Regions from separate parts of the Clostridium sp. 29_15 genome, predicted to be linked through region 2. Evidence: riboswitches for the same ligand, from Rfam matches in the RefSeq annotation. Region 2 holds a riboswitch; each other region holds the start of a gene.

Region 1 (12,060 bases), on a different contig from region 2:
ACAAAAAAGGTAATTTAAAGAGTAAATAGAAAAAATATGAAAAAACTTTACGAATCATTGTATGTTAATGTACAATGATTTAAAGGAGATGATTTAATGAAATTAAAGAAAGGATTAGTACAAATTTATACTGGTGACGGAAAAGGAAAGACAACAGCAGCAATAGGGCAAGGGATAAGAAGTGCAGGATATGGATTAAATGTTGTAATGGTCCAATTTTTAAAGGGAGGATATACAGGAGAACTTTCAACAATAGATAAAATTGATAATTTTAATATTTTTAGATTTGAAAAAGAAAGGGATTTCGTATGGAATTTATCAAAAGCTGAAATTGAGGAATTAAAAAAAGAAATTAGAACAGGATATGAATTTATTAAGAAAATAGTTGATGAAGGTTCTTGTGATGTTCTTATTATAGATGAGATAATGGGAGCTCATTATAATAAATTTATAAGTACTGATGAGATAATATATTTAATTAAGAATAAAAAGGAATCAATGGAAATTGTTTTAACAGGGAGAAATGTTCCAATGGAAGTTATTGATTTAGCAGATTTAGTGACTGAAATGAAGATGATTAAACATCCTTTTGAAAAAGGAATAGGTGCCAGAGAAGGTATAGAGTATTAAAAGATGGTATAAACATTGGGGGAGAATTTAATGAATTTAAACTTAAAAAATGTTCAAATTTCTGGGATAAGGAAATTTTATAATGAGGTAAAGAAAATAGATGGTGCTATATCGTTAACTTTAGGGCAACCGGATTTTCCAGTACCAAAGGTAGTAAAAGAGGCATTAATAAATGCTGTAAATGAAGATAAGACAGTGTATACAGAAAATGCTGGAATATTACCACTAAGAAAAGAAATAAGCCAATATTTAATGAAGAGAGGTATTGATTATTCAGCAGATGAGATATGTATTACTGTAGGAGGTAGTGAAGCTATTTTTACTATTTTGACAGCACTTATAAATGAAGGCGATAATGTGCTTATTCCAACTCCAGCATATCCGGCATATGAAAACATTGTTAATATATTAGGTGGAAATGTTGTAAGTTATGGTTTGAATGATGATTTTTCAATTAATATTGAAAATTTAAAAGCGCTTATTAAAGAAAATCAAATAAAGGTTCTAGTCTTATCACTTCCTTCTAATCCTTTAGGAACAATATTAACAAAAGAGGAAAAAGATGAACTTATTAAAATTATTGCTAATAATAATATTTTTGTTGTTACTGATGAAATATATGAATCACTTATATATGAAGAATACTATAGTGTTGCTGAAGAAAAGGAAATATTAGATAAGGTGATATATATAAGTGGATTTTCTAAGATGTTTTCTATGACAGGGCTAAGAGTTGGATATTTTGCAGCTCAAAAGCAATTGATGGATGAAATAATGAAGGTACATCAATATAATGTATCTTGTGCAACATCTATATGTCAATGGGCCGCCTTAGAAGGTCTTAGAAATGGGTTAGATGATGTAGAGAATATGAGAAATGTCCTTAGAGAAAGAAAGGATTATGTAATTTCTGAACTCAGAAATATGGGACTTGAAGTAAATGAGCCTAAAGGTGCATTTTATGTATTCCCGTCTATTAAAAAATTTAATATGTCTTCAGAAGAGTTTTGTTTAAAGCTATTAAATGAAGAAAAGATTGCTTGTGTGCCAGGGAGTTCTTTTGGAATAGGTGGCGAAGGATATATTAGAATATCATATTGTTATTCAATGGAAGAGCTAAAAAAAGCTCTTTTGGGATTAAAAAAGTTCATTAACAAAATATGATAATAAGCGCTGCACAAATTCATTTGCAGCGCTTATTAATTAATTACCAGCAGGATTAAAATTATCGCTTGATACACCTTGTCTCTTTACTGATTTATGCTTTCTATTTGGATTGTGGTTTAAACCTTCTTCAGTTATTGGAGTCTGATAATTACATTTTTCCATACGGGCCTTTTTGTTATCAGGTTGGCTATCTTTTGTCATAATAAAACCTCCTATAAGTCTAATCAATTCCTTCAGAAAATAGTATAACCAATAAAGATACATTAATACTAAACTAGGTATTTATAAATTAAACATATACAATAAGAATATTAAATTAAAATTGTGTATTTTTAATAATATCTATAAGCCTAATACATCATCCATGTTATATAAGCCTGCTTTAGTTACATTAGCCATAAATGAACAAGCTTTTAAAGCACCGACGGCAAATACTTCTCTGGAAATTGCTTTGTGACTTAGTTCTATTACTTCACCAGATCCAGCAAAGATGATTTCATGGTCTCCAACAATTGAACCCCCTCTAACAGCGTGTATTCCTATTTCTGCTTTTTCACGTTTCTTTTCTCCATTTCTTCCATGAACATAGTAGGTATCATCAGAAATAGATTCCTTGATGGTGTCAGCCAGTAGTAGAGCAGTTCCACTTGGTGAGTCCACTTTTTGGTTATGGTGTTTTTCAATTATTTCTATATCATAATTTTGATATAGTAGAGGTGAAATTTTCCTTAGTAAAGAATTTATTAAATTAATACCTAATGACATATTGGCAGATTTAAAAATTGGAAGAGTTTTACTAGAATCTTCAATTAACTTTAAATCTTCATCAGTGTAACCAGTGGAACATAATACTAAAGGCTTTTTTGTACTAGTTGTTAAAGCTAGTAAGTCTTTTAAAGCATCAGCTCTAGAAAAATCAAGAAGAACATCGTAATGAATATTTACGTCTTCAGTATTTTTAAAAATTTTAAACTCAGATTCTTTAGGAAATTTATCAATTCCAGCAACTATTTTTAAAGATGGAAATTCGCTTATAACATTTTGTATTACATTTCCCATTTTTCCGGAACATCCACTTAATAAAATTTTAACCATTTAAAAACTCCATTCTATATTAAGCCGTAATTTTTTAAAGTACTGCATAATATTGTTTTATTTTTTTCGTCCATTTCATAAAGAGGCAATCTTAATTCTCCAACTTCTTTTCCCATCAAGTTAAGAGCAGTTTTTACTGGTATAGGATTTGTCTCCATAAATAAATCATTTGTTAGTTTGAGATATTTTAACTGCAAAGCTAAAGATTTGTTAATATCACCAGTTAAATATGACATTACCATTTCATGAACAGCTTTAGGAACTATATTTGCTAGTACAGATATAACTCCAATACCACCTAGTGCTAGAATTGCAGTAACTTGATCATCATTACCAGAATAAATATCTAATTTATCACCACATAAAGCTTTTATCTTTGCAATTTGGCTTATATTGCCACTGGCTTCTTTTACAGCTGTCATATTGGAAAGTTCAGATAATTCTAGTAAAGCTTCAGGTGTGATATTCATATTCGTTCTTGAAGGAACATTATAAAGGATTATTGGTGTGTTTACAGCATTGTTAATAGCTTCAAAGTGTTTAAATAATCCTTTTTTATTTGTTTTATTATAATAAGGAGTTATAACAAGAAGTCCATCTACACCAACAGATTCTGCAAACTTACTCATTTCAATTGAAGCAGCTGTATTATTTGAACCAGTTCCTGCAATTACAGGTATTCGTCTATTTACAGTATTTATAACAAATTGGATAGCATCTTTTCTTTCAGATTCACTCATTGTTGTAGCTTCACCGGTAGTACCACAAACTATTATTGCATCAGTACCTTCAGCAATCTGCCATTCAATTAGTTCTTTAAACTTAGGAAAGTCTATTCCATTTTCATTGAAAGGTGTTATTATAGCAACACCAGAACCTTTAAAAACTGTCATATTAACCTCCGTATAAAATAATTATTTAATTATTTCTTCTGCAATTTGTATTGCATTAAGAGCAGCACCTTTTCTTATGTTATCCCCTACAACCCATATATTTAATCCGTTATCAATGCTGAAATCTCGTCTTATTCTTCCAACATAAATTTCATCTTTTCCTGAAACTTGAAGTTGTGTAGGGTATTTAAGTTCTTTAGTATCATCATATACCACTATGCCTTTAGTTGATTCTAAAAGTTTAACTACATCGTCAAGTTCATATGGTTTTTCTAATTCTATATTTATGCTTTCGGCATGACAGTTTAGTACTGGAACTCTTACGGCAGTAGCTGTAATCCTTATGGAATCATCATGAAGAATCTTTTTAGTTTCGTTAATCATCTTTATTTCTTCTTTTGTATATCCATTATCTAAAAATACATCAATATGAGGAAGACAATTTTCTGCAATAGGGTAAGGGAATTTTTTAGGTTCTACTCCTTTTAATCCATCTTTTAAATCAGCAATACCTTGCATACCTGCACCAGATACCGCTTGATAAGTTGAATAAACGACTCTTTTAATACCGTAGGCATCTTTTAATGCTTTTAAAGGTAGCATAGCTTGAATAGTAGAACAATTTGGATTGGCAATTATACCATTGTTCCATTTAATGTCTTCCGGATTTACTTCAGGAACTACTAAAGGAACATCTTTAGCCATTCTCCATGCACTGGAATTATCAATTACTGTTGCACCATACCTTACAAAGATTGGTGCAAATTTTAAACTTGCATCTCTGCCAGCTGAAAATAATGCCAAATCTATTTTTTTATCTTTTATATTTTCTTCAGAAGTTTCATTTACTATATATTCTTTATCTCTGAACTTTAGATATTTTCCAGCTGAACGTTTTGAAGCAAAAAGATATAACTCATTTATTGGAAAATTTCTTTGTTCAAGAATTTCTAAAAATTTTCTTCCAACATTACCTGTTGCACCAACAACTGCTACATTATACATGTAAATTCCCCCTTAAATTTAAACGCTTATTAGCGTATTAATAATAAAAAATTAGAAGCTTTGAGCAAAATCACTCAAAGCTTCTAATTTTTTTATATTTTATATAAATATTTATTAGATTTCTTTAAATGATAGCTCTCCACAAAAATGTGACAGGAATACATATATTATATGAACCCCCAGTAAATAGCTGTAAAGCATAGGCTATTTACTTCGGCGATAAATCCTTTCCCATTAAATCATTGTGCTTAGCTCTTTAATAGTACTGATAAGTATCGCGCCTCTATCTTGCAATTATTTATTAGATTAGTTTGATTATATATGTTATTTATAAACAATGCAAGATTAAAATTGAAATAAATATATATAATACAATATATGTATAAAAATGTAATTTAATCTTTGAATATTTTATATTTTTATGGAGAAAATACATATATTACTTTGTAGGGGGAATAGTTATGAGCAAGACACCGCTAAAAAAAATTATAAAATCTAAAATTAAAACTAATAAAGAGCTTACAGCACAAGAACTTTTAAGAGAAAAAATCAAATATGAAATTGCTGACGAATTAGGATTAAAAGAAAAAGTTGATCAATATGGATGGGGAGGACTCACAGCTGAAGAAACAGGAAGAATAGGAGGTATTATGACCCGTAGAAAAAAAGAACTAAAAATTCCAACTAATGATGAGATACTAGGAAGAAAATAATGGATTGACTAATTAGTGGAATACATATATTATAATTCTTAGAAATTATAGATTAATGTAGAAGAAATATTTCTTCTACATTAATTTTTAAGTAGCTGTAAAATTTATAGCAAGGGGGAATAGTATGGCTTATGGAGAATTTGCTAAAATTTATGATGATTTAATCAATGAAGATATTAATTATGACAATATGATTAGCAGAATAATTGAAATATGCAATGAATATAATATTGAATACAAAGATTATCTTGATGTTGCTTGTGGTACTGGAAATGTTACTGTAAGACTAGCAAAGTATTTTAAAGATGTATATGCCGTAGATTTATCTGAAGATATGCTGAGAGAAGCTTTTAATAAATTTAAGGAAAATAGAATTAAAGGTAGGATAATTTGTCAAGATATGACTGAAATGCAGCTAAATAGGAAGTTCGATTTAATTACATCAGTTTTAGATTCTACAAATTATATTACTGACGAAGATGATTTGAAAAAATATTTCAGTTCTGTTAAAGAGCATTTAAAAGATGACGGGATTTTTATTTTTGATGTTAATTCATATTATAAGTTATCAGAAATATTAGGTAACAATATTTATACATATAGTGAAGAAGATGTTTTCTACATATGGGAAAATGTTTTTGAAGATGATATGGTTTCAATGTTTCTTACCTTCTTTGTAAAGCAAGGAGAACTTTATGAAAGATTTGAAGAGGAGCATTTTGAAAGAGCATATAGGGAAGAAGAGCTTGAAAGTGCTCTATCAAATTGTGGATTAGAGATAATAAATAAGTTTGATGGATATAGTAATAATAAGGTTCAAGCAAGTAGTGAAAGAATAGTATATGTAGTTAAAAAAATATAACTATATTAAATTTAGGAGGAAGTATAGATGGAAGATAAGATTATTAATGCGGTAGCTATGGATGGAACTGTTAGAATAATAGCAGGAACAACTACAAATTTAGTAGAAAAAGTAAGAGAAATTCATGAATGTACACCAGTAGCAGCTGCAGCACTTGGAAGAATGATTACTGCAGGAGCATTATTAGGTACTACTTTAAAATCTGATAAAGAAATTATGACATTAAGAATTAATGGTGGTGGAGAAGCAGAAGGAATTACTGTAACAGCTCATGAAAATGCTGTTGTTAAAGGATTTATTGGAAATCCTTATGGAGATAGACCATTAAACGAAAAAGGTAAGCTCGATGTAGGTGGATATGTAGGCAAAAATGGTAACCTTATAATCATAAAAGATTTAGGAATGAAAGATCCATATGTAGGCCAAGTTCCAATATTCTCAGGAGAAATTGCAGAAGATTTAGCATATTATTATACTGTATCAGAACAAACTCCATCAGCAGTATCTTTAGGTGTATTAGTAGATACTGATTATTCAATAAAGGTTGCAGGTGGATTAATAATTCAAATGCTACCAGGTGCTGAAGAACATATTGCAGATATAGTAACATTTAGATTGGAAGAAATTCCTACTTTAACTGAAATGTTAAGTGAAGGAAAGACTATAGAAGATATCTTAAACTATTTATTTGATGATATGGGATTAAAGATATTAAAAGAAACTAAGCCTGAATTTAAATGTAATTGTTCAAGAGAAAGAGTGGAAAAAGCATTAATATCAATTGGTGAAAAAGATTTAAAAGAGATATATGAAGAAGGTAAGGATGAAGAAATCAAATGCCACTTCTGTAATACTAAATATGTATTTACTAAGGAACAAATTGGAGAGTTATTAACTAAGATTAAATAATGAAAAAGGCTGCTATATTGTAGCCTTTTTCATTATTTTTTAAGAAAGATGTTTTAAGTATTTTATGCAACAAATGTTAGGGATATACGTACTATATTATAGATTATAAAACAAAGAGACTTCCTCTATCAGTAAGCTTTCCGCTTTTTAAGTAAATAGGTGTGATATTGTGATTATTAAGAAAATTTAACACTTCTTTGCCATAAGAATAATGATTTAAGTCTCCAAATAGTGCTAATTTATCGTGAGAAATCATTCCTCCAACACCACCTATAAATCCATATTCAAAACCTTCTAAGATAATATCTCCATAAGGCAATAAAAGAACATGAAAATCATCATTTGAAAGAGTCTTATATATTCCAGGATCATTAGTAATTAAAACTTTTTCTCGCAAGGGAAGAATGGAACACTTTGTATAGCCTTGCTTTACATTAATAATTTTTTTGTGAGTAATATATTTTTTAAAAGCATCATCAGAATACTTTAGGTTATGTATGAAATACTCCTTGCTATTTAGTGCGTTTATAGATATATTTTCAGGGTATTTATGGCCAAGGGTGCTAGAACTTTCAATATATTTTATATTATTTTCTTCCAGTTGTTTTTTAAACTCATCAGGCATATGCTTATTTATTAAGATTAATCTATTTTCTTTATGAAGAATATTTATTTGTATATCTACATGGCCATCAATTGCATTATACAAAGCTTTAGATTGAGGAATTTTAATTATTTTAAGCCCTAGCTTGTTTAAATTATTACATTCTTCATCTGTAGTTTTATAATCAACAAAACAAATCATTAAATTAACTCCTTTTATTTATAATATATATAAAATAAACAAAATTTATCTAAAAATCAATAAATTTAAACAGTTACTATTTATAAATGTTGAATATAGAAAACTTTTTAATACATACTATTATTAAGGAAGGAGTGAAATCCATGCTGGTAATGAAGTTAGTACACAATAATGACTTAGATTTTGTAAAAGAGTTACAAGAGTTACGACAGTTATTAAAAAAGAAGAATATAACAATGGGAATTGTTGAAAGCGGAGAGGGAAGCTCTAATATAATTAAGATAATATGTAATAATGAAAGTTATAATGATAGGATTAGAAACACTATTTATTTATATATAAGTAATATTTTGTATTCGGTAGTGGTTAAGGAATATAGAAAAAAAGAATTGTTTAATTATTTAATGGAAAACTATTTTTTCTTGAAGCAAAATGAGGTTATGGAAGTGGAAGAAAAAATAGTTAGGGTATTACAAAATGAAGAAAAAGTTACCGATGAAAAAATGTTTTATTGCATTAATAAGATAAATTGTATAATTGAAAAGATAAAGGAATGCTTAGAGGAAAATGAAGTTATAAATATTAAAGGTTTTATAACCTTTAGAATGAAAGAGCTTAGGGAAGATATTGAGTGTATCATTGATAAAATAGTTGAAGATTATATGATTGAAAAGGAATACAAAGAGTTTATAAAATTATTAAAATATTTTGTAGATATTCAGGAAAGTAAAATAGAAAAGATTGATATATATATACAAAGTGATGGGGGATATGTATTAAAAGATGGCCTTGATAATGATGTTTTTGAAGAGTTTGTCAAGGAAATATATGAATGTAAGATTGATACGGAAGCTAATGTAGAAGATATAATTATTAGTGGTCTTATTACAAATGCACCAAAAGAAGTAGTAATTCATAATAAAGACAAAGCCTTAAACTTAGAGTTTATTGATACTATTAAAAATGTATTCGGTGAGAGGGTAACTTTTTGTAATGGCTGTAGTAAGTGCTTGGCAAGTAAGTTGAAAATTTAAAAAATTAATAATTGACAACTAAAAGATAGCATGATAGAATTTAAAATGTTAAGAAGGAACTGCCGTTTCTCACCTTACGGCAAAGCTTAGTAAGGTAATACGTATGAAATTTGTATCTAGTAATATATTATTATGTCTAGATTTAGTTTGATAATAATGGATGGCAGTAATGTCATCCATTTATTATATAAAAATGCTTTTTTCATTGGTACATTTTATCGGAGGTGAACGATATCAGTAAAAATTTTACTTGTAACGAAAGTATAAAAGAAAAGGAAGTAAGAGTTATTGATGCAGAAGGTAATCAATTGGGAATACTTCAAACAAAAGAAGCTCAAAGAATGGCAGATGAGAGTGAATTAGATTTAGTTATGATCTCGCCAAATGCAAAACCACCAGTATGTAAAATAATGGATTTAGGTAAATATATTTATGAGCAAGCAAAAAAGGAAAAAGAAGCAAAAAAGAAGCAAAAAGTAACAGTAATTAAAGAAATCAGATGTGGAATCACAATTGAGGAAAATGATATTGCTATTAAAGCTAAAAATGCTAGAAAATTCCTAGTGGATGGGGATAAAGTTAAAATAACTATAAGATTTAAAGGTAGAGAAGCAGCATTATCTCATTTAGGTGTTAAAATACTTGATAATTTTGTTTCTAAACTTGAAGATGTTTGTGTAGTAGAAAAACCTGCTAAACAAGATGGAAGAAACATGACTATGGTTTTAGCCCCAAAAAAAGCATAATCTGAGAGGAGGATATTTATCATGCCAAAAATGAAAACTCACAAAGGTGCAGCAAAAAGATTTAGAAAAACAGGTACAGGAAAGTTAAAGAGAGCAAAGGCTTTCAAGAGCCACATCTTAACTAAGAAAAGCCTAAGAAAAGCGCTAAGAGAAAGAGAAACTTAAGAAAAGGTGCTTATGTTTCAACTACTCAAGAAAAAGCAATGAAGAAATTATTACCATACCTATAATTTAAGAAGGTTTAGGAGGACTAAAGAATGGCAAGAGTTAAAAGAGCGGTAAATTCACGTAAGAATCATAAAAAAGTATTAAAGCTTGCTAAAGGTTACTACGGTGGAAAGAGCAGATTATTCAAAACTGCTAACGAAACTGTAATAAGAGCTTTAAGAAATGCATATGTAGGAAGAAGATTAAAGAAGAGAGATTTCAGAAGATTATGGATAGCAAGAATAAATGCTGCTTCAAGAATGAATGGACTTTCTTATTCAAAATTCATGAATGGAATAAAATTAGCTGGTGTTGATATCAACAGAAAGATGTTATCTGAAATAGCTATAAATGATCCAAAATCATTTGCTGAATTAGTTGAATTAGCTAAGAAAAACTTAAATGCTTAATTAATACATAATGCGACTTATGTCGCATTTTTATTATATAAAAAAGTAGCATCTTTATTTATTAAGAGAGATGCTGCTTTTTTGTAATTAAAGTTTTCATTAGATAAATTAAAAAAATATACTTATACTTTTAGGAGGATAGTGTATAATAATTTGGTAAAGTATTATTTTGGTATTTAAAATTTTTGTTTAGCAGAGGTGTATATATGCAGTATAGGTTAAATAAAGGTTCTAAACTTAATCCAATGCAGATCCTTTCACTGGGATTTTTAGCAATAATACTGGTAGGTGGAATATTGCTATCATTACCTATTTCATCATCTACTGGAGAATATACTAGCTTTATTGATGCTGTATTTACTTCGACTTCAGCAGTATGTGTAACAGGACTAATAACTGTAGATACAGGAACTCATTGGAATTTGTTTGGTAAAACTGTAATTATGATATTGATTGAAATTGGTGGATTAGGATTTATGTCTTTTACTACTTTAATAGCAATTTTACTTGGTAAGAAGATAACCCTTAGAGAAAGATTGATTTTACAAAATGCAATGAATACCTTTAATATTCAAGGAGTAGTAAAAATGGTTAAATATATACTGTTATTCACCACTTCAATTCAATTAATTGGTGCACTTATATTTTGCACACAATTAATACCTGAATATGGATTAAGTAAAGGGTTATTTTATAGTATATTTCATTCTATTTCAGCATTTTGTAATGCAGGCTTTGATATTTTTGGTGGCGGGGTGAGTTTAACGACTCACAATACAAATACTGTGGTAATACTAACAGCAGCAGCACTTATAATTATAGGTGGATTAGGTTTTAGTGTATGGACAGAACTATATAATGTAAGAAGGATAAGAAGGTTTTCAGTACATACAAAAATAGTTCTACTGGTTACTGGATTCCTGGTAATAGGAGGCACTGTTTTAATGCTTTTATTTGAATATAATAATCCTGAAACCTTAGCATATATGGATGGTGGAGAAAAGGTTTTAAATTCTTTCTTTTCAGCTGTAACACCTAGAACAGCAGGATTTAATAGTATATCTACATCTGGCATGACTGGTGCTGGTAAGTTTTTAACAATGATTTTGATGATAATTGGAGGTTCACCTGGATCAACTGCTGGTGGAATAAAAACAACAACTGTAGGTGTATTAATATTAACAGTAATTTGTGTTATAAAAAGAAGAGAAGATACAGAGGTTTTTTCAAAGAAAATATCAAAAGATCTTGTTTATAAAGCATTTACCTTATTCTTTATAGGCTCAGGTCTTGTTATAGTGGTAAGTTTAATATTATCATTTACTGAAGCGGGGGCATCTTTTACAGCTATTTTATATGAAACTGTTTCTGCTTTTGGTACAGCAGGTTTGACTATTGGTCTTACACCAAATTTAAGCATCATTGGAAAAGTGTTAATTATGATGATGATGTATATTGGAAGAGTAGGACCTTTAACTGTAGTATTATCATTGACTAAAGAAAAAGTTAGAAGTGGAATTAAATATCCAGAAGGAAAAATATTAATAGGTTAGGAGAAAGTAATAATGGCAAGTGGAAAACAAT
Region 2 (9,405 bases):
TTATAAAATAAAAAAACTGTCAAATTTTATATACTTATACCTCTATATTTTTGTTTTTTATTTGTTATAATAATAACATGAAAGGATGTATACAATGAATTATTTTAAATTACCTAAAGTAGGCCTTAGAACTTTCAAATCAGGACTTGCTGTTTTTCTATGTCTACTTTTAATTCCTAATGAACCATTTTTCTCTTGCCTTACAGCAGTTATTTGTTTAGGTGATACTGTTACAAATTCTGTTCGCACAGGCATAAATCGTGGCGTTGGAACTATAATTGGGGCATTTTCTGGATTATTATTCTTATTAATATTTAGATTTTTAGAAAATCATATTTCAAATACATATATCTCTAAATTGATAATCTATATGTTAATTGGTCTTGGTATAATTATTATGATATCACTATGTAATAAAATTAAAAGACCTGGTGCAATTAATATCACATGCATAGCATTCCTTGGAGTAACTACTGCTCATGCTTACTCTGATCCAATATATTATGCATTAAATAGATCTTTTGAAACAATTCTTGGAATAATAATCTCTATATTGGTAAATACACTTATTAATCCACCACCACATAAATAATTAAACAGTGCATATCAAAATATTTAATTTAAAAAGATTTCCAACAGAATTGCCCCTAATAATTCTGTTAGAAATCTTTTTTATTTGCTCCTATATTTAATGCCCTATTTTTTATTATGCTTGCTTACTCTTCTTCTACTTTCTTACCAAATATCATTACTCCTATAAACAATGCTACACAAGACATTGGTAATACTATATATATTGGAAGTCCAAATCCTGCTGGAATATATCCAAATAGTATAGTTATTGCAGCTACAAATAATGCATACCACATTTGTGTCTTAACATGATCTATATGACTACATCCAGCTCCCATTGACGAAAGTATTGTTGTATCTGATATTGGAGAACAGTGATCCCCAAATATCGCTCCTGTTAATACAGCACTTGTACTTACAATTACAAATGACATTTCTGGATTAATTTTATATGCTAATGGAATTGCCAATGGCATAAGTATGCTCATTGTTCCATATGCTGAACCTGTTGAGAAAGATATTATTGCTCCAAGAATAAATATTAAACTTGGTAATAAAAATGCAGGTATAGCACCATTCAATGCTTCTACTAAATATTCAGCAGCTCCTAATTCTTTTATTACAGATCCTAATGACCAGGCTAATATAAGAATTACTGCTGTTATTATAAGGCCCTTCATTCCATCAATCCATACTTCTATAGCTTCACTTATAGTAAATATCTTCTTCCATACTGCCATAACTATTGCAACTACAGTAGAAAATATTGCAGATTGTAATAATGCAATTGATGCATCTGATGCTGCAAAAACTTCTAATATTGCTTTAAATGATAATGGTGAATTTGTTACTATCGCTTTAATAGCTATATCATCACCAGCCATTATTGATGAATATCCACTATAGTAAAAAGCAACTATAGCTGAAATAATTAATGCACCTATTGGTACAATTGCATTCCAAATACTTAGTTTTACACCTTCTTTTGGTTCTAATTCATCCATGTGAGAAGAAGTTACTGCAATTTCTTCATTAGTTAAATCTTTTAACTTTCTTGCTGATATTTCAGCTTTTCTCATTGGACCAAATTCCCTTAAAGTTATTATTGTAATCACAATAAATGCAAGTATTAATATGTTATAGAATCTATAAGGTATTGTTTGAAGGAATACTCCAAATCCACTAGCTTCAACACCTATTGATTCAAATCCTTCTGAAATTAAGCTTACTTCTAAACCAATCCAAGTTGATATTATGGCAAGACCAGCTATTGGTGCTGCTGTTGCATCAATTATAAATGCTAATCTTTCTCTTGATATTTTCATTTTATCTGCCACTGGTCTCATTATTGGACCAACAATTAATGAATTTGCATAATCATCAAAGAATACGCATATTCCTAAAAACCAAGTTATAAGTTGAGCACTTTTTGCAGTTTTTGCTTTCTTTGCTAAAGCTTCAGCAATAGCCTTTGCCCCCCCCATTTTAGCAACTAAATTAATAACTCCTCCAATTACAAGAACTTGCATTACGATTCCTGCATTCCATGGATCAGATAATGAATTTAATGCTCTATTAATAAAATCTAAAAATGCTTGTGTTAAAGCTCCAAATACATTAAATCCTGTTAGATTCAAAATAAATCCACCTGATAAAACTCCAATAAATAATGAAATAACAACATTTTTAGTTATAAATGCTAATAATATTGCAACTATTGGTGGTATTAATGTAAATATTCCAAATTCCTCAGCATTACTTACTGTCAGTTCAAATTCTGATGCAAAAACAAATGTTGTTGATAACATAAATATCATCATAGTTAAACCAAAAATTTTCTTAAAATTTTTTTCCATATTTTTACCCCCTAAAATATTTTGGTTGGTGTAAAGTTTTTTTACACTACTTTTCTTTTAAATTCTAACGTTATTTTTTAATTATTATTAAAAATTAGCCATAGACTATTTTTTCATGCAAAACTTTACACTATCATATTTTAATGAATACACTTAAGAGTAACTATCTTAAACAAAAAAAAGCCTTGAGTTAACACTCAAGGCTTATAATAATCATAAAATTCCTCAAATGATAGCTCACCACAAATGTAATTTGTGACAGTGATACATATATTTTATGCATCCCCAGCTATACAACCTTAAAGCATCAGTTGTATACTTCGGCAACAATTCCTTTCTTACTAAATCATAGTGCTTACCTCATTAATAATACTAATAATTATTGCGCCTCTACCCTTACGTTATTCATTTTTCAACTTCTATTATACAATTATTTTTTTATTATGCAATAGAATTTTTTAACTTTAATTAATTTATTCTATTTCTTGACATAAAATCTTCTATTTCTTCCACTGTCTTAATCATATCCTTTGTTAGGTTAATAGACCCATCTTCTGTAACAAGAATGTCATCTTCTATTCTTATACCAATTGATTCTTCTGGTATATAAAGACCTGGTTCCACTGTATAAACCATACCAGGTTCAAAAGTAAAGTTTCTATCTATTATTACATCATGAGTATCTAAACCTAAACTATGACCTATACTATGGAAATAATACTTTCTAAAATCTTTTTTATCTTCTAATAAACCTAAACTTACACAAGCCTCTCCTAATAAATCATTTGCCTTAGCATTTAGTTCTGCTGTTGTTATACCTGGTTTAATTGTCTTTATTATTTCTTCGTTAACTTTTAATACCGCATTATAAACTTCCTTTTGTCTTGCTGTGAACTTACCATTTACTGGAAAAGTTCTAGAAATATCAGCATTATAATATTTATATTGTGCACCTAAATCAAAAAGAATTAAGTCTCCATCTTTCATTTCTGCATTATTATCAACATAATGAAGAACTGTAGCATTTTTTCCTGTAGCAGCAATAGTGTTAAAAGCTAAATCCTTAACACCTTTACTTTTACAGTTAAAATCAAAATATGCTTCAAGTTCATATTCCTTCATTCCATCTTGTGCATTTTTCATTAATGTTTCAACGCCAGCTATAGTGATTTTTATGGCTTCTTTAATATTTTCTATTTCCTCATTACTTTTAATAAGTCTTAAGGCTGCTATAGATGCATATATGTTTCTTACGGAAATTTGAGGATATTTACTTACTATTTCCTTAGCAAATATTTGTGAAATACTATTCATTGAATTAAAAGCATCTCTTTCTAAATCTAAATATAAATTGAATTCTTCTTTCATTGAAATTAATCTATGAAAATAATCTTCAAAAGTGCTCTTAAACATAACTTCATCAACGCCAGCAATGTCTAAAGCTTCATTTTCTCTTAAGCTTTTTCCTATCCATTTTTCTAGTTCTAAATCTATATCTTTAATGAATAAAATATTCTTTTCTTTACCATTTATCTTACTCATTAATAAAATATGATCTGGTTCTTGAACACCAGTTAAATAATAAAAATTTCTATTTGGTGTGAATGGATAAGCTTCATCAGCAGTTTTCTTTGGTGCATTACCTGCAAATAAAACTATCACTGAGTTATCCTTAACTTTTTCTAATAGCTTGTGTCTTTTTGCCTTATAGAATTGTCCTTTCATATATTTATCCTCCTCTTTTGAAATTATTTATTTTCATTATAACTAAATAAAAACATAAAGGCTATAATATTTCTACACAATTGGGAAATTTAACATATTAATAACTTTACCATTAAAATTGCCATAATTATCGCTATCATATCTGCCATAACAGCTGCCCATACAGTATGACGCACTTTTTTTATTTTTATAGCACCAAAATACACTGTTACAGTATAAAAAATTGTTTCTGTTGTCCCCATAATTACAGATGCTACAAGACCAATAAAGCTATCAGCGCCATAATTATTCAATATATCTGTAAAAATTCCCATAGCTCCACTGCCAGATAAAGGTTTTATTAGTACTAATGGAACAACTTCTTTTGGCAAACCTATAATACTTGCTACAGGCGATATAAAATTATTAACAAAATCCAATAATTTAGCGCTTCTAAATATATTCACTGCCACTATCATTGCTAATAAATATGGAAATATATTGGCACAAACCTTTAACCCTTCCTTAGCACCTTCAACAAACCATTGGTATACTTTCCTACCTTTTATCATTCCATAAGTTATTATTATAAGTACTATTATTGGTATAATACTTTTGGTTATATAATTAAACATTTTACCTCCAAATTAAAAGTACTTTTGCAAAACCTTGCAGCAAATCACTCCACATATAGATGCCATTGCCGTTGAAATTATTGCAGGAATTATAATCACACCTGGATTGCTAGAATTCGCAGTAGCTCTAATGGAAATAACAGTAGATGGTACAAGTTGTATACAAGCTGCATTTAATACTAAAAATAAACACATATCATTAGATGCCTTTTCCTTATCTTTATTTAAGCGTTGCATTTCTTCCATAGCCTTTATTCCAAAAGGCGTTGCTGCATTTCCAAGACCCATCATATTTGCTGTTATATTCATTACTATAGCCCCTAACGCCTTTTCATCTTTAGCTGCATCCTTAAATATCAATTTTAATATAGGCTTCATAACTTTAGCTAACTTTTCAGTAAATCCACTTTTTTCTGCTATCTTCATTACTCCACACCAAAAACACATTAATCCTGTAAGACCCACCACAAATGTTACTGTACTTTCTATGGATGAAATAATATCATTAGACATAGTTTCACCATTTCCAGATAAAACACTCACCAATAAACCTAAAAAAATCATAATAAACCATATGTAGTTAATCATCTAAAAATCCCCCCTTAGATAATTAAAATATATGCCTTGCATAGCTTTTTTATTAGTGATACCATAAAGATATCAATATATATTTTATTCTATATTTTACCTAAAAAGGAGATACACCAATGAAAGAAGGAAATTTAAAATTAGCACAAGAAGATATTGAAGCAGCATTAAAAGCTGTAGAAGATATAGAGAATTTCATTAATGATGAATCATTAGAAAAAGATGTTTTAAAACAAAAATTTGTTGCTTTATCTGAAAAAGTACAACAATTAGAAAATTTATTAAAGATAGAAGGTATTCTTTAATTAAATAATACATAATAAAAAAGGGACTTTTTATAGCCCCTTTTTTATTAATATCCGTTACTAAATGTAAATTTTTAAAATGGTTTTGACACTCTTTCCTCAATTTTACCCAATAAATTCTCAACAATCATAATACCTATACATAGCTGAATGCATACTCACTTACAACTCACTTTAGTAAACGTTATCAACAACTTTGATTTCATTCTATCATATTACTGGGAATTTTACAATATAATATTTATATTTTATAATAATATACAAATTATAATCACTTTCTTTGTAAAAAAATTAAATAAAAAGGAACCTATCAAGGCTCCTTTTTATTTACAGCTTTCTCTTTCCACCAATTCATGACTTAAAATAAATTCTGCTTCTTCTAATGGCTTATTATTTAATATTTTTATAAGTATTCTCATAGCAACAGAACCCATATCATAACTTGGCTGTTTAACTGTAGTTAATTTTGGATAGAAGTAAGATGCAACAGCATTATCATTAAATCCTATTACACTTACATCTTCTGGAGTGTTAACTCCTTTTTCTCTTAATCCATTTATAGCACCCATGGCAATTTCATCAGATGCACATATTATTCCATCAAAATTCTTACCTGAAGCTAAGAATTTTTCTGATGCTCTGTATCCACTCTTAACTTTTAAGCCTTCAAAATAAACTAAATCTTCGTCTATAGTAATTCCAGCTTCATTTAATGCTTTTTTATATCCGATATATCTATCTCCCCAAGCGTTTGCAGAACTTTTATCAACACCAATGAAAGCAATATTTTTTATTCCTTTATCAAGAAGGTGTTTTGTTGCTTCATAAGTTGCTTCAATATTATCTATATATACACTTGGAAGTTTTCCTTCATTATCTTTTGTTTCAACTAAAACTGTCTTTAAATCCAACTCATTTATTATATTCAATGTTTCTTCTTCTAATGATGAACTCATATAAATAACTCCATCAACCATTTTTTCTTTTAATACTCTTAAGTAATCTTTTTCTTTATCTGAATCAAAATCAGAGTTGCATAAAATTACATTATAATCATATATATTCGCAACATCTTCTGCACCTCTAACAATTTCAGGATAGAATCCACTTGATATATCTGGCACTAGTATTCCTATAGTCTTAGTTTTTTGCGTCTTAAGACTTCTTGCAACTATATTAGGTCTATATCCTAATTTTTTTATTGCATCTAATACCTTTTTCTTTGTGTCTTCATTAACAACATCTATATCATTTAAAACTCTTGATACCGTAGCTATTGAAACTCCCGCTTCCCTTGCAACATCTTTTATAGATGTAGCCATAACAACATCACTCCATTTTCATAATTTTTAATTAATTTATTATACCATTAAATTGTAACATTTTCATTCCCTATATTTATATTCTTTCAAAAAAGGTAGGAATTATAACTAATCCCTACCTTACTTATTATTATTTATTATTTTATAACTTCCACAGCCATATTTAGCTTTTCACCATTTATTGTTGTTTCAGTATACTCTCTATTTGCTGCAAATATTATTTCTTCTGTTAAAGTATCTCTCTTAATAGTTTCAGCAAACTTCTTAATAACGTCCATTAACATTTCATTATCAGAAACGTATAGCTTAATCTTATCTGCTACTTGGAATCCGCTTTCTTTTCTCATGTTTTGAATCTTAGAAATCATTTCTCTAACATGACCTTCTTCTCTTAATTCATCTGAAATATGAGTATCAAGAACAACACCTATAGAACCTTCACCAGCAAAAGCATATCCTTCTAATCCTTGCATTGTTACAAGTAAATTTTCTTTATTTAATTCAATTTCAGTTCCATCTACATTGATAGTAACAACTCCACCATTTTGGATAGTTTGAGCTAATTCCATTTGGTTTCTAGCACCAATTTCTTTTCTTATTTGAGGTATCATCTTACCATACGCTCTACCTAATACAGGAAGGTTAGGTTTAATTTCAAAGTTAACGTGAGTTGAAAGGTCAGCACCAAATTCAACAGCCTTAATATTTAACTCATCAATTATGATATCTCCATAATATACAGGAAGTGAGTCTGTTGAAACAAGCATCTTAGATAATGGCTGTCTATTCTTAATGTTAGCACCATTTCTTGCACTTCTTCCAAGCTTAACTATCTTATAAGCTAAGTCCATTTCAGCTTCTAAGTTTTTATCTATTGCCTTTTCATTAACTTCTGGCCATAAACATAAGTGAACACTTTCTTCTGCTTTAGGATCTAAATTAACTACTAAATTTTGATAAATTTCTTCTGTAATGAATGGAACAAATGGAGCTGAAACTTTAACTAAAGTAGTTAATACTCTATATAATGTTACATAAGCACCAATTTTATCATCTGTTAATGTTTCAGACCAGTATCTTGCTCTGTTTCTTCTTACATACCAGTTAGATAATTCATCTGTGAAATCTTCTATTGCTAAGGCAGCATTAGTTATATCATATGAATTTAATTTAGCATCAACGTCTTTAACTAATGTGTTTAATTTAGACATAATCCACTTATCCATTACGTTATCTGATACGAAATCAGCATATTCTGTTGGGTTGAATTTATCTAAATCAGCATATAATACATAGAATGAGTAAACATTCCATAATGTGCTTAAGAACTTTCTACCTGCTTCAGATACATCATCAGTAGAGAATCTTGTTGGAAGCCATGGAGCACTTGCAGTATAGAAATGCCATCTTGTAGCATCTGCACCTTCACTAGCTAATACTTCAAACGGATCAACAACATTACCTTTAGACTTAGACATCTTTAAGCCCTTCTTATCAAGAACATGACCTAAAACTATACAGTTTTCAAATGGATTTCTATCAAATACAGCCGTTGAAATTGCAAGTAATGTATAGAACCATCCTCTTGTTTGGTCAACAGCTTCTGAAATAAATTGAGCTGGGTAATTTTGTTCAAATAATTCTTTATTTTCAAATGGATAATGTAATTGAGCAAATGGCATTGATCCTGAATCAAACCAGCAGTCAATAACTTCTTTAACTCTTTCCATTTCCTTACCACATTCTGGACAGTTTAAGTGAACTTCATCTATATATGGTTTGTGTAATTCTATATCTTCTGGAACATTTATACCTTTATTCTTTAGCTCTTCAATACTTCCAATACATTCTTTATGTCCGCATTCACATTGCCAAATTGGTAATGGAGTTCCCCAATATCTATCTCTTGAAATACCCCAATCAATAACATTTTCTAAGAACTTACCAAATCTACCTGTTCTTATGTTATCTGGATACCAGTTTATTTTATTATTGTTTTCTATAAGCTTATCTCTTAATGTTGTCATTGCAACAAACCAGCTTTCCTTAGGATAGTAAAGAAGTGGTGTATCACATCTCCAACAATGTGGATATGAGTGTAAGTGTTTTTCAGCTTTGAATAACTTGTTGTTTTCTTCAAGCCATTTACAAATGCTTTCATCACATTTCTTGACAAACTTACCAGCCCATGGAGTTACTTCTTCAACAAACTTACCTGCTTTATCAACTAAGTTTATGAAAGTAATTCCATTAGCTTTAGCAACTAAGCTATCATCTTCACCATAAGCAGGTGCAATATGAACTACACCAGTACCATCTGATAATGTTACATAATCACCATGAATTACTTCAAAAGCTTTTCCTTCTACTTTTCCAAATGGCATTAATTGTTCATACTTAGTTCCAAGTAATTCAGCTCCTT
Region 3 (12,060 bases), on a different contig from region 2:
CCATACCTACAAACATTTCAACAAAATTTGAACCTGACATTGAGAAGAATGGCACCTTTGCTTCTCCAGCAACAGCTTTAGCTATAAGAGTTTTACCTGTACCTGGAGGCCCAACTAATAATGCACCTTTAGGTAATTTAGCACCTATGCTTGCATATTTTTCTGGATTATTTAAGAAATCTATTATTTCTGTTAAACTTTCTTTTGCTTCATCTTGCCCTGCAACATCATCAAAAGTAACTTTTACATCTGTTTCAACATACATCTTTGCATTGCTTTTTCCCATGTTTATTGGGCCAGCACCGAATTTTCCACCCATTTTTTTAAATAATAATTTAAATAGTAAGAATGTTAACAATATTGGTCCTATATAATAAAGTAATAGCTCCATTATCATTGATTGTTGTTCTGTTATTCTTCCATAATATTGAACATTATTATTTTTTAATGTTTCAACTAAAGAAGGGTCATTAACTTCACCTGTATAAAGCATTTTTCCACTTTCTGAGCTTCCTTCTTTAGGTGTTATTACAAGTGAATCACCTTTAGTTCTAACTTCTGAAATTTCACCATTTTCTACAAGTTGCATAAACTTATTATATGATATTTCTTGTGTTGTCAACATATTCTTTGCATAGTTAAAAGAGTATATAAACATAAATGCCACAATTACGTATATAATTAAATATTTTTTATTATTATTCTTTTTTTGTGGTCCATTAAGATTATTTTTGTTTTCTTCCATTTAAATCATCTCCTATCTGTCTATATCCTTATTCAATTAATCCAAAATCACTAAATGGATAAACTTTTATTACTGCTTTTCCTTCTATATCATTTGCATCAACAAAAGGTGTTACAGGCCAATATCTTGAATCTTTAGACCATTTCCTATTATCTCCTAAGAAGAAGTATTTCCCTTCTGGCACGGTATATGTACCATTAAAAGTATCTTCAGCTCCAATATAGTCTTCTTCAAGTACCTCTCCATTAACAGATACTACTCCATTTACTATTTGCACAACATCTCCTGGTAATCCTATAAGCCTCTTTATCATCTTGATTTCTTCGCCTTCTTGATCATAACTAAATACAATAATGTCGCCTCTCTTAAGCTTTTCTGGATTATATACTCTTGTAACAAATAGCCTATCATTAACATTCAATGTTGGAACCATTGATTCTGAAGGTATCTTTACCTTATAAATAACAAATTTATTTATTAAAAAAGCCAATATAATCGCAATTACAATTGGTACTACCCATTCGTAAAAGAATCCTGTCTTTTGATTTTTAACTTCTTTATTACTTTCCTTCAATCTTCCCACATGCCTTTCATCAAATTATCAATTTTAGTCTTTCTCTTATCGGTCTCTTCTCTATTTACAATATATCTGTTCTTACTAATTTTAACTAATATATCTCCTTCACTTACCTCATCCTCAACATTTGTCTTATCTATTATTATTATTTCTGCATTACGATTTTGTAATACTAACGACCTACCTTCTATTCTATCGACTATAAAATGACTTTCCTTCATAACTTAATGTTTTTAGCAAAATTTTGCCAGAACTTCCTCCCTCTCAATCTACTTGAAACATAAGTATATCATATTTCTATTATTTAATCTAATTTTACCATTACATTATACTACAGCAATATGTCAATTTTATTACAATATATAAAACATTCATTAAAAATTTATATATTAAAAGGCGAGAAGAATTTATGATAATTCATCTCACCTTAATTTTTACCATTATTCTATATTTCTAACCCTAGTAAATCTTTATAGTCTTGTCTTTTAGATACTACTTTCTCCTTACCATCACCAACAAATACCACTGCCGGTCTTACATTTTTGTTATAATTACTAAACATTGAGAAGCCATATGCACCAGTGGTAAAGACAGCTAATATATCTCCTCTTTCAGGTTTTTGAATGTATATATCCTTCATTAATATATCACCTGATTCACAGCATTTGCCTGCTATAGTTACTTTTTCATCAGCTGGCTCATTTAATTTATCAACTATAGACATATCATATTTTGCTTCATATAAAGCTGGTCTTATATTATCAGTCATTCCACCATCTACAGAAACATATTTCCTTACATTTTTTATTTCTTTTATAGCTCCAATGGTGTATAAAGTGGTACCTGCATTCCCCACAATAGATCTACCTGGTTCAATGGTAAGTATTGGCTTAACTAATCCTAATCTTTCACAAATTTCATTAACCTTATTCAAGATAGCACTACAATATTCTTCTATACTTCTTGGTTTATCAGTTTCTGTATAATATACACCAAAGCCACCACCTAAATCTAACTCTCTAATTTCATGACCTGTTTCTCTTTTAATTTCATCAATATAATTTAACATAATTTCAGCTGCATCTTCATATGGCTTTATCTCAAATATTTGTGAACCTATATGACAATGAAGTCCTGTTAATCTTAAATTATCTAAAGATAAAGCATGTTTTACCGCTTCCATTATAGTATTTCCCACAGGAGCAAATCCAAATTTTGAATCTATTTGCCCTGTCTGTATATACTGGTGAGTATGAGCTTCAATCCCTGGCGTAAGCCTTAAATAAATATCTTGTATCACTCCATACTTTGCTGCTATTTCATTTATCATTTCCATTTCTTCTAGATTATCAACAATAAATCTACCAACTCTTTTTTCTACTCCTAACTTAATTTCATCTAATGTTTTATTATTTCCATGAAAATATACCTTTTCCATTGGAAAACCTGCCATATAAGCTGTATATAGTTCTCCGCCTGAAACTACATCCAAATTAAGCCCCTCTTCATGAATAAGCCTACACATTTCTAAGGTTAAGAATGCTTTTCCTGCAAAGGCTACCCTATTATCTTCATTACATTTAAAACATTTATAATAATTTCTGCATATATCTCTTAATAGCTGCTCATCCATAACATATAACGGTGATTTATATTTTTTTACTAGATTTGTAGTGCTAACTCCACCTATAAATAGTTCATTTTCCCTTATTTCCATTGTTCCAAATAACTTCATATCCCCAACTCCTAATATCCTCTAATAAATTATAAAAAAACCATCATAGAAATTCTATGATGGTAGTTCACTTTTTTAAGATTATATATGATATATGAAATTTTCTTTTAAAACTTATTTCATAATTTCATTTAAACCCTGTAGCGCTCCACTACTGTGACAGTTATGCATATATTTTATACATACCCAGAAATAAGTCTTTGCGTCCCTTATTCCTTCGGCTATCATACCTTTCAGAAAAAATCCATACCATGCAAAAAAAGCTCCCTTTTCTTACTTATTATAAACAGCACCTCTACCAGGTAATATTTTATTCAATTTAGCTTTATTTTATTCTTAATTTATTTTTTATATAAATTACTATATTACAACTTTTAATAAATGATACCATTATACCAATATTTTGTAAATAAGGATGTTAGGAATGAAATTTAATGTTGAAACTCCTATGGAGTTCTATCCACAATTTTTCATTTTTTATTTATCTCTATATCTGTCCATAAGTGCACTCATTATTTCTCCATTGTATGGTGGTGTATAAGTTATAGCATTTGCTCCTGCTTCTATGGTTGCCCTTATTGTCTCTTCTGTAGGTCCACCTGTTGCTAATACAGGAAAAGCTGGATATTCAGATTTAATCTTTCTTACAATATCTGCCGTATCCTTACCACCAGAAACATTTAATATAGTTGCTCCTGATTCAATTCTAGCCTTTATGTCCTCATCTTTTGACACCACTGTAACTATTATTGGTATATCTATAGTCTCTCTAAGGTTTTCAACTATTTCATTACTTGTTGGGGCATTAACTACAACTCCCATTGCACCTTTAAACTCTGCATCTAATCCAAGATTAACTACTCTCTTACCTTGAGTAATTCCACCTCCAACTCCACAAAATATAGGTACATCTGCAGCCATTACTAACGCTTCTGTTATTAAAGGCTGTGGAGTAAACGGATATACTGCTATTATTGCATCAGCATTAGTATTTCTTATCAAGGCTACATCTGTGGTGAATAAAAATGACTTTAATCTCTTACCAAATATCTTTATTCCAGAGCAATCTCTAATACATGATGGTACTTCAATAACATTACTTCTTAATATACCTTTTATTTCTGGTACATTCTTCTTTCTTTTAATTTCCATAAGCATACTCCTATTATAAATTTATATATTCTTATAAAAAATCTTGACTATAAAAATATTATTACATTTATTATTAAGTAAAAATTATATCATAAAGAAAATAAATTTCTATAGTATTATTTCAACTTCTTGATTAATTTCAATACTTTCTTCTGTAACTAGACAATTATAAGCAAATATATCTACTCCAGCAGCCTTAGCAGCTCTCAAAGCTTCACCAAATTTAGAATCTCTTTCATCATTCGGTGAAAACTTATAAACATTCTCCAACTGAATTAAAAATAATACTCCTGCTCCATATCCCCTTCTTTTAGCTTCAATTAATTCCATTAAATGGCGTGCTCCTCTTTCTGTAGGTGCATCAGGGAATCTAGCATATCCATCTTCTTCTAAAGTCACTCCTTTTATTTCTAAATAATATTCATCACTTTCATCATTTGACAGTTTAAAATCAAATCTACTTTTTTCAAACATTTTTTCTCTTAAAATATTTTTATATCCCTTTAACTTTTCTATTTTTTCTTTTTGAAGAGCCTCTTCCACAACCTTATTAGGAATATGTGAGTCAATACTCACCAATATATCACCTTTTTCAACGGCAATTAAATCATAGGAAGTCTTCCTTGCTGGATTATTTTCTTCTCTTAAATATACTGTACATCCCGGTATTAAAAGCTCCTTGCATCTTCCTGTATTTGGTACATGAACTTTTATTTCTTTTCCATCTAATTTAACATTTGAATAAAATCTATTGGGCCTATTAATAAATTGTGCTTTTACTATTCTTTTCTCATATATCATTTTTTTATCCTCTTTTCTTTTATTCTATATTTTATAATTCATATCTTAACTTTTTTTATACTATTTCAAAAGTTATCCACAGTATATATTTGTTTCAGCTCATTTTCACTTAAATAATTCACATTTTTCACAGTTATCCACAGAATTTATCCACAGGCATGTTAATTTTGTTGATAACTTTGTTATTAACTATTTTTGGGATTTTTTTACTGTATAAATTATTTACTTTTTTATCCAAACCCCATTATATTGTTTAATCTATTTTGCAACACCTAATATATTGTGTCAACTTTTTTTCTTTACACTTATAATCCAATTTAACTTATCCACATTCTGTGGATAAGTTAAATTGTTATTTTTTACTTTTTCATATTATTATATACAACTAATATTGTCACAATTTTTAAAATATAAAAATTTTTCTATAATTTTAAAAACAAAACTTTACATGTAAACATTTTTATGATACTATTTAAAAGTAAATTAAATACTTTAGCGTGTTACTGGTTATGCAGGCAAGGCTTAAATATGTGTGAATTGTAATAATTCCTTTACCTTGGTGGAATTATATAATTTATAGATATTTAAGCCTTTTTTGTTTAACTTTCTTTATGAAAGCTGGCCAGCTTCAGAGAAATTTTACGCTATGTAAATATAACTTATAACTTAAGAATTAAAAATAGGTTTAGGAGGATTAATATTATGCTACAATTTTTACAAAGAATTGGTAAGGCTGTAATGCTTCCAATAGCTGCTCTTCCAATTGCAGGTATATTACTTGGTGTTGGTGGTGCATTATTAGGAATTGCAGGGTTAGAAAACGCTCCTGCTATTTATCAGCCATTACTTACTTTTATATCTATTCCTGCTGTTAATGCTGTATTAACAGTAATGAATGATATTGGAAATATTATTTTTGGTAACTTACCAATACTATTTGCAGTTGGAGTTGCTGTAGGTCTTGCAAAAAAAGATAAAGGCACTGCTGCTTTAGCTGCTGTATTTGGATTCCTAGTAATGAATCAAACAATTTCTTCATTACTTGCTTTAGGTGTTACTCAACTTGGAGTATTAACACCTGATAACGTTAGAGAATATGGTACTTATATCACAACTAACTTAGGAATATTCACATTAAATATGTCAGTGTTTGGTGGTATTATTACTGGTTTGGTTACAGCTGCATTACACAATAGATTCCATACAATTCAAATGCCTCCAGTACTTGGGTTCTTCTCTGGATCTAGATTTGTTCCAATCATAACATCTTTAGTTATGGCACTTGTAGGAGCAGTACTTGCCTTTGCTTGGCCTTTAGTACAAGACGGTATTGGAGTAATTGCTAACTTAGTTAGAACATCTGGTTCTATCGGAGTATTCTTCTATGGATTAATTGAAAGAGCTTTAATTCCATTTGGATTACACCACGTATTCTATACACCATTCTGGTATAGTTCATTTGTTGAAGGTCAAGTTCTTCTAAATGGTTCTGTTGGAACATTTACTACAATTGCTGGTGCTAACACTGCATACTTTGTACAATTATCTAATATGGGAGCATTAGTTGGAGCTTCTGCATCAACTATGGGTACTATCGTAAACAGTACAACTGCTTTCATGGCTGGTAAATTCCCATTCATGATGTTTGGTTTACCTGCTGCTGCATTTGCAATGTATAGAGCTGCTGCTCCAAGCAAAAAGAAGATTGTAGGTTCATTATTAGTTTCAGCTGCTGTTACTTCATTCTTAACTGGTATAACTGAACCATTAGAATTTACATTCTTATTCGTAGCACCTGCTTTATATGCAGTTCACTGTGTACTTGCTGGTTTATCTTATATGATTATGGGAATGCTTAAAGTATTCATTGGTATGACATTCTCTGGTGGTGTAATTGACTTTGCTTTATTTGGTTTATTACCTGCTGGTGCTGGTGTTAAAACTAACTGGTTATTCGTTATCTTAGTAGGTTTAGCTTATGCAGTAGTTTACTACTTCTTATTCTACTTCTTAATTACTAAGTTTAACTTAAAGACACCAGGTAGAGATGAAAATGAAGGTGAAACTAAGTTATTCACAAAGGCTGATTTCCAAGCTAAAAATGGAAATGCCAATGAACAACCTGCTGCCACTTCTGGAAAAGGTGAAATAGCTGAAAAAGCACCTGCTGTATTAGCTGCTTTAGGTGGAGCTGAAAACATAGTAAGTGTTGATGCTTGTATCACTAGATTAAGAGTAGAAGTAAAAGATAAAGCTAAAGTTCAAAAAGATGAACTTAAAACATTAGGTGCTGCTGGCGTTGTAGAAGTAGGGAACGGAATTCAAGCTATTTTCGGAGCAAAAGCAGACGGATACAAGAACGAAATAAACTCAATCCTTGGAGAGTAATCCAAGATATTTTACCAAAACAAAATTGTCAACAACTCATGTAAATAACAAACTCACTCAACAATATAAGGCTGTCATTTAATGTGACAGCCTCTTTTTTATACCTTTTATTTATACCATATATTCATCTTTGAATTTATTGATTATTTCTTTACATATATCTGGTCTCTTTTTTAACTTCTCAATATCGTATTTAGTTCCTAAGTAGTCTAATATTTTAACAGCTTTTTTCACCAATAGTACACTACGAATATTAATTCCCTTATCCATATTAAATCACCTTATATCCTTTCCTATATTATTAATTTATTCTCAGTTACTTAGGAAAGTTACTTAAGGCTCATACATATTAATCTATAATTATATTTTTCTTTACATGCAGATCCATTTGAGGATATGGTATTGATATTCCCTCTTCATCAAACTTAATTTTTACTGTTTCAAGAAGATCATAATATACAGTCCAATAATCTTCTGTTTTACACCATGCTTTAACAATAAAGTTTATAGCACTATCACCATGCATTGATATTCCAACAAAAAATTCTGGTTCTTCCAGTACTAATTCATTATTTTTCAATATATTTATAAGTACATTTTTTACTCTAATTACATCTTCTTCATAAGATACACTAAAAGTAAGATCTACTCTTCTTATTTCTTTTGAAGAATAGTTTACTATACTACTATCTGTTAAAATTCCATTAGGAATTAATATTTGCTTATTATCAAAGGTAACTAAATATGTATAAAATATGCTTATTTTTTCAACAACACCTGAATGCTCTGTTGTCTCTATAAAATCTCCTACATTAAAAGGTCTAGCTACAAGAATGATAACTCCTCCAGCCAAATTTGCTAAACTTCCTTTTAAAGCAAGACTGAGAGCTACTCCTGCTGATGCTACTATAGTAGTAAGCCCAGTTAAGTTCACTCCAATGTATTGAAGTATTATTATAATAAGCACTGTTTTTAAGGTAACATTCATTACATTATCAAGAAATCTAGTAATTGTTGGATCTGCATTTTTACTTTCCAGTATCCTTCTAATTCTTTTTAATGTTTTATTAATAACCTTCCATCCTATGGAGAGAAATATAACTCCAAAAAACATATTTACCCCTCTAGTAATTACCCATTCATATAGTTTTTCTAACATCCTTTCTAACGATACAATATCTTTCATTTTTGCCCTCCATCCTTATTCTATAAGACATTTTATATTATATCATCTTAAATATTATTTTTTAAATATTTTTACCAACTCCATCAATACTGTTGATATTAAAGCAAGTAATATACATATAGCAAATTCCATAACCCCAAAGTAATTTGGTATTGAAAATATTGCTCTTAATCCTGGAAACAGTACTATTAAATATAATAAAAGACATATACCTATTGCTCCTAAAACATATTTATTCTTTGCTACACCAATATTAAAAACAGAAATATTATCTGATCTTGCTGGTAAAGTTTGAAATATTCTGCTTAATGTAATAGTTGAAAATGCCATAGCTGCACCTAGTATAGGTGAAGTTTTATTACCTAAGTATTGTGCAATAATAACAACAATACTTATTATTATTCCTCTTATTAAAATAACACTACTAGTACCTCCTTGTAATATCCCTTCATTAATATCTCTAGGTGGTTTATTCATAGTATTAGGCTCAGCAACTTCAAAAGCTAAAGCAATAGCAGGTAAAGAGTCATTAATAAGATTAATGAATAGCAACTGTAAAGTAGTAAAAGGATTTTCCCAATTTATCACTACTGCAAATACTATTGCTATAATAGCTGCAAGGTTTCCTGCTAAAAGATAAGTAATAGATTTTTTTATATTGCTATATACTGTCCTTCCTATTTCTATAGCATTGACTATAGTTGCAAAATTATCATCAGTTAAAACCATTGCTGCTGCATCCTTAGCAACATCAGTTCCACTCCCCATACCAATGCCTATATTAGCTTGCTTAAGTGCTGGAGCATCATTAACTCCATCACCAGTCATGGCTGTAACTTTTCCTTTTTCTTGCCATGCCTTTACTATTCTTATTTTATTTTCTGGCGAAACTCTTGCATAAACAGTGATATGTTCCAATTGTTCGCTTAATTCTCCCTCACTTAATGCATCTAATTCTTTACCAGTTAATGCCTTATCATCTTTAGACATTATTCCAAGCTCTTTGGCAATGGCTGCTGCTGTAGTCTTATGGTCACCTGTTATCATAATTGTCTTTATACCAGCACTAATGGCTTCTTTAACTGCTCCAAACACTTCCTTTCTTGGTGGATCAATCATTGCCATAAGCCCTACAAAGGTAAGATCAACTTCGTCTTCTATAGCTGGCACAAAGTTTTCATCAGGAACATCTTTAATGGAAAATGCCAACACCCTAAGTGCTCTATCAGAAAACTCTTCATTGATTTGCTTATATTTATTTAATATTTCTTCTGTCATAGGTACTTCATCACCATCATTTAGTGCCTTTATTGATCTTTGTAATACTATATCTGGTGCTCCTTTAACAAACATAATTGCATTGCCACCAATAGAATTTACAGTAGACATCAATTTTCTATCAGAATCAAAAGGAATTTCATTTAACCTATCATATTTATCTCTTATTTCCTTATAATCAAGACCTCGTTTTTCTGCATATCTTAAAAAAGCTACTTCTGTTGGATCTCCTATTTCTACTCCACCTTCAGCAATTTCTGAATCATTACATAATGTTGAACTTAAATTCATTGCTCCATCTTGGCTTTCTAAAGTTGTATCTTTATCTATCTGCTCCTTCTTTACGCCATACATAAAGAAATCTACCACCGTCATTTTATTTTGTGTAAGGGTTCCTGTCTTATCAGTACATATAATACTTGTAGAACCTAAAGTTTCCACAGCTGGAAGCTTTCTTATGATAGCTTGCTTTTGTGCCATTTCCTTTGTTCCTACAGAAAGAACTATGGTTACTATTGATGATAAAGCCTCTGGAATAGCTGCCACTGCCACTGCAATTGCAAACATAAATGAACTAAATATTAAGTCTTTTAAGTTTCCACCAGCTCTATACCCTCTAAAAACCTCTACACCAAAAATAATAGCAGCAATTATCATTATAATAAGCCCTAGCTTTTTACCGAAACTATCTAATTTAACCTGTAAAGGCGTTTGCTTAGTACCTGCACTTTCAAGAAGTGTTGCAACCTTACCAACTTCCGTATTCATCCCTGTGGCTGTCACTGCCATTATTCCTCTACCATAAACTACAGTTGCACCACTAAAAACTGAATTTCTTCTATCTCCTACAACAACTTCATCTTCAATTCTCTCTGTATGCTTAAGCACTGGTTCTGATTCACCTGTAAGCATTCCTTCCACAACCTTAAGACTCTCAGCTTCAATAAGCCTACCATCTGCTGGTACATAATCACCAGCTTCTAAAAGAACTATATCTCCTGCCACAAGTTCTCTTACCTGAATAGTAACCTTTTTACCATCTCTTATGACCTTAGCATTAGGAGCTGATAACTTCTTTAAACTATCCAATGAGCTTTCTGCTTTTCTAGATTGAGTTACTCCTAAAATTGCATTTAAAATAACAACAATCAATATTATTATTGATTCTACTAATTCACCTAAAAAGATTTGTACCACTGCTGCCACTATAAGAATTATCACTAGTGGATCTGCCAAATTTTCAAAAAACATCTTCCACAAAGGTGTCTTTTTACCTTCAGTAAGTTCATTATATCCATCAGCCTTTAGCCTTGAAGCTGCATCACTGCTACTAAGTCCATTCTTGCTAGTGTCCAACTCCTTAAAAACCTGTTCTATTTCTTTTCTATAAGCCATAAAAAAATCTCCTTCCTTAATTTTTCATGACTTTAGTATTTGTATTTTTTCAAATATTATAAAAAGACTGCAAATTTCATAACTTGCAGTCTTTTTATAATATCTATTTCCTTTTTAAATTAATTTATTACATGAATTTAATTGCTAAAGGAAGATATACAAAAAATGAAATAGTAAATACTATATGAAGTACTCTGTACAGTTTATAATTTTTCTTCATAATAGTTCCTGTTATACCTATTGCTATCATTATGCTGGCAAATCCAATGTACTTAATAAAATCAGCCTGTCCAAATTTTAAGACTACTGCTGCTATCATTGCAAGAACTGATATTGCACCTAAAAACATATGAGCTTTAACATAAACTTTTTTCTTAACCTTAAATAATTTTGGTATATAATAAACTAATAATGATAAGCAAAATAATGATGATGATATTCTTTCCATTTTTTATTTCCTCCTTAGCTATATTTAACTAGTAGCTGTTGCTCTTGCAGCATCTCTAGCAGCCTTCTCCTCTGGTGTGATAGTTTTGATTTTAAATATAAAATAGTATAGCTTAAATAATATTAATGCTATTAAGGTTATTCTCATAGGCAATACATCTACAGTTATTAGTGGAATTGCTATCATGGTATCTGCAAATGCTAATAAAATCACCTTTTGCTTTAATGTCATTGCTCTTTCCTTAACAAATGATTCTAAGTGCTTTTTATATACTTTAGTGCTTATAAACCAAGTATTAAATCTTTCTGATCCCTTAGCAAAACAAAATGATGCTAATAATAGAAATGGAGTTGTT

What was found. Region 2 has a riboswitch for lysine ahead of BHW04_RS05620 (Na+/H+ antiporter NhaC family protein). Riboswitches for the same ligand answer to the same signal wherever they lie in the genome.
Region 1: linked by a shared signal. The riboswitch ahead of BHW04_RS11305 (aspartate-semialdehyde dehydrogenase) and the one ahead of BHW04_RS05620 (Na+/H+ antiporter NhaC family protein) in region 2 are both predicted to bind lysine.
Region 3: linked by a shared signal. The riboswitch ahead of lysA (diaminopimelate decarboxylase) and the one ahead of BHW04_RS05620 (Na+/H+ antiporter NhaC family protein) in region 2 are both predicted to bind lysine.

What each region holds. Positions count from the first base shown of each region.
Region 1 covers NZ_MNRT01000042.1:100,011-112,070, reverse strand. The annotation lists gene BHW04_RS11330 (cob(I)yrinic acid a,c-diamide adenosyltransferase) at 97-630, shown strand; gene BHW04_RS11325 (pyridoxal phosphate-dependent aminotransferase) at 661-1,794, shown strand; gene BHW04_RS11320 (hypothetical protein) at 1,834-1,998, opposite strand; gene dapB (4-hydroxy-tetrahydrodipicolinate reductase) at 2,140-2,892, opposite strand; gene dapA (4-hydroxy-tetrahydrodipicolinate synthase) at 2,907-3,785, opposite strand; gene BHW04_RS11305 (aspartate-semialdehyde dehydrogenase) at 3,807-4,790, opposite strand; lysine riboswitch at 4,915-5,084, opposite strand; gene BHW04_RS11300 (small, acid-soluble spore protein, alpha/beta type) at 5,252-5,503, shown strand; gene BHW04_RS11295 (class I SAM-dependent DNA methyltransferase) at 5,628-6,365, shown strand; gene hslO (Hsp33 family molecular chaperone HslO) at 6,393-7,274, shown strand; gene BHW04_RS11285 (DUF6873 family GME fold protein) at 7,378-8,079, opposite strand; gene ytxC (putative sporulation protein YtxC) at 8,223-9,113, shown strand; gene infC (translation initiation factor IF-3) at 9,338-9,859, shown strand; partial or broken gene rpmI (50S ribosomal protein L35) at 9,881-10,089, shown strand; gene rplT (50S ribosomal protein L20) at 10,117-10,476, shown strand; gene BHW04_RS11260 (TrkH family potassium uptake protein) at 10,683-12,029, shown strand; gene BHW04_RS11255 (potassium channel family protein) at 12,042-12,060, shown strand, end outside.
Region 2 covers NZ_MNRT01000026.1:21,957-31,361, forward strand. The annotation lists gene BHW04_RS05615 (FUSC family protein) at 95-592, shown strand; gene BHW04_RS05620 (Na+/H+ antiporter NhaC family protein) at 717-2,429, opposite strand; lysine riboswitch at 2,655-2,830, opposite strand; gene BHW04_RS05625 (aminopeptidase P family protein) at 2,898-4,154, opposite strand; gene BHW04_RS05630 (spore maturation protein) at 4,244-4,768, opposite strand; gene BHW04_RS05635 (nucleoside recognition domain-containing protein) at 4,781-5,356, opposite strand; gene BHW04_RS05640 (hypothetical protein) at 5,476-5,661, shown strand; gene BHW04_RS05645 (LacI family DNA-binding transcriptional regulator) at 5,985-6,983, opposite strand; gene ileS (isoleucine--tRNA ligase) at 7,121-9,405, opposite strand, start outside.
Region 3 covers NZ_MNRT01000024.1:23,979-36,038, reverse strand. The annotation lists gene ftsH (ATP-dependent zinc metalloprotease FtsH) at 1-745, opposite strand, end outside; gene lepB (signal peptidase I) at 774-1,319, opposite strand; gene BHW04_RS04980 (DUF3006 domain-containing protein) at 1,316-1,543, opposite strand; gene lysA (diaminopimelate decarboxylase) at 1,768-3,057, opposite strand; lysine riboswitch at 3,191-3,363, opposite strand; gene BHW04_RS04970 (enzyme with TIM-barrel fold) at 3,535-4,209, opposite strand; gene sfsA (DNA/RNA nuclease SfsA) at 4,318-5,010, opposite strand; gene BHW04_RS04960 (PTS transporter subunit EIIC) at 5,713-7,398, shown strand; gene BHW04_RS04955 (hypothetical protein) at 7,510-7,668, opposite strand; gene BHW04_RS04950 (mechanosensitive ion channel family protein) at 7,748-8,584, opposite strand; gene BHW04_RS04945 (calcium-translocating P-type ATPase, PMCA-type) at 8,639-11,257, opposite strand; gene BHW04_RS04940 (hypothetical protein) at 11,385-11,705, opposite strand; gene BHW04_RS04935 (YbaN family protein) at 11,730-12,060, opposite strand, start outside.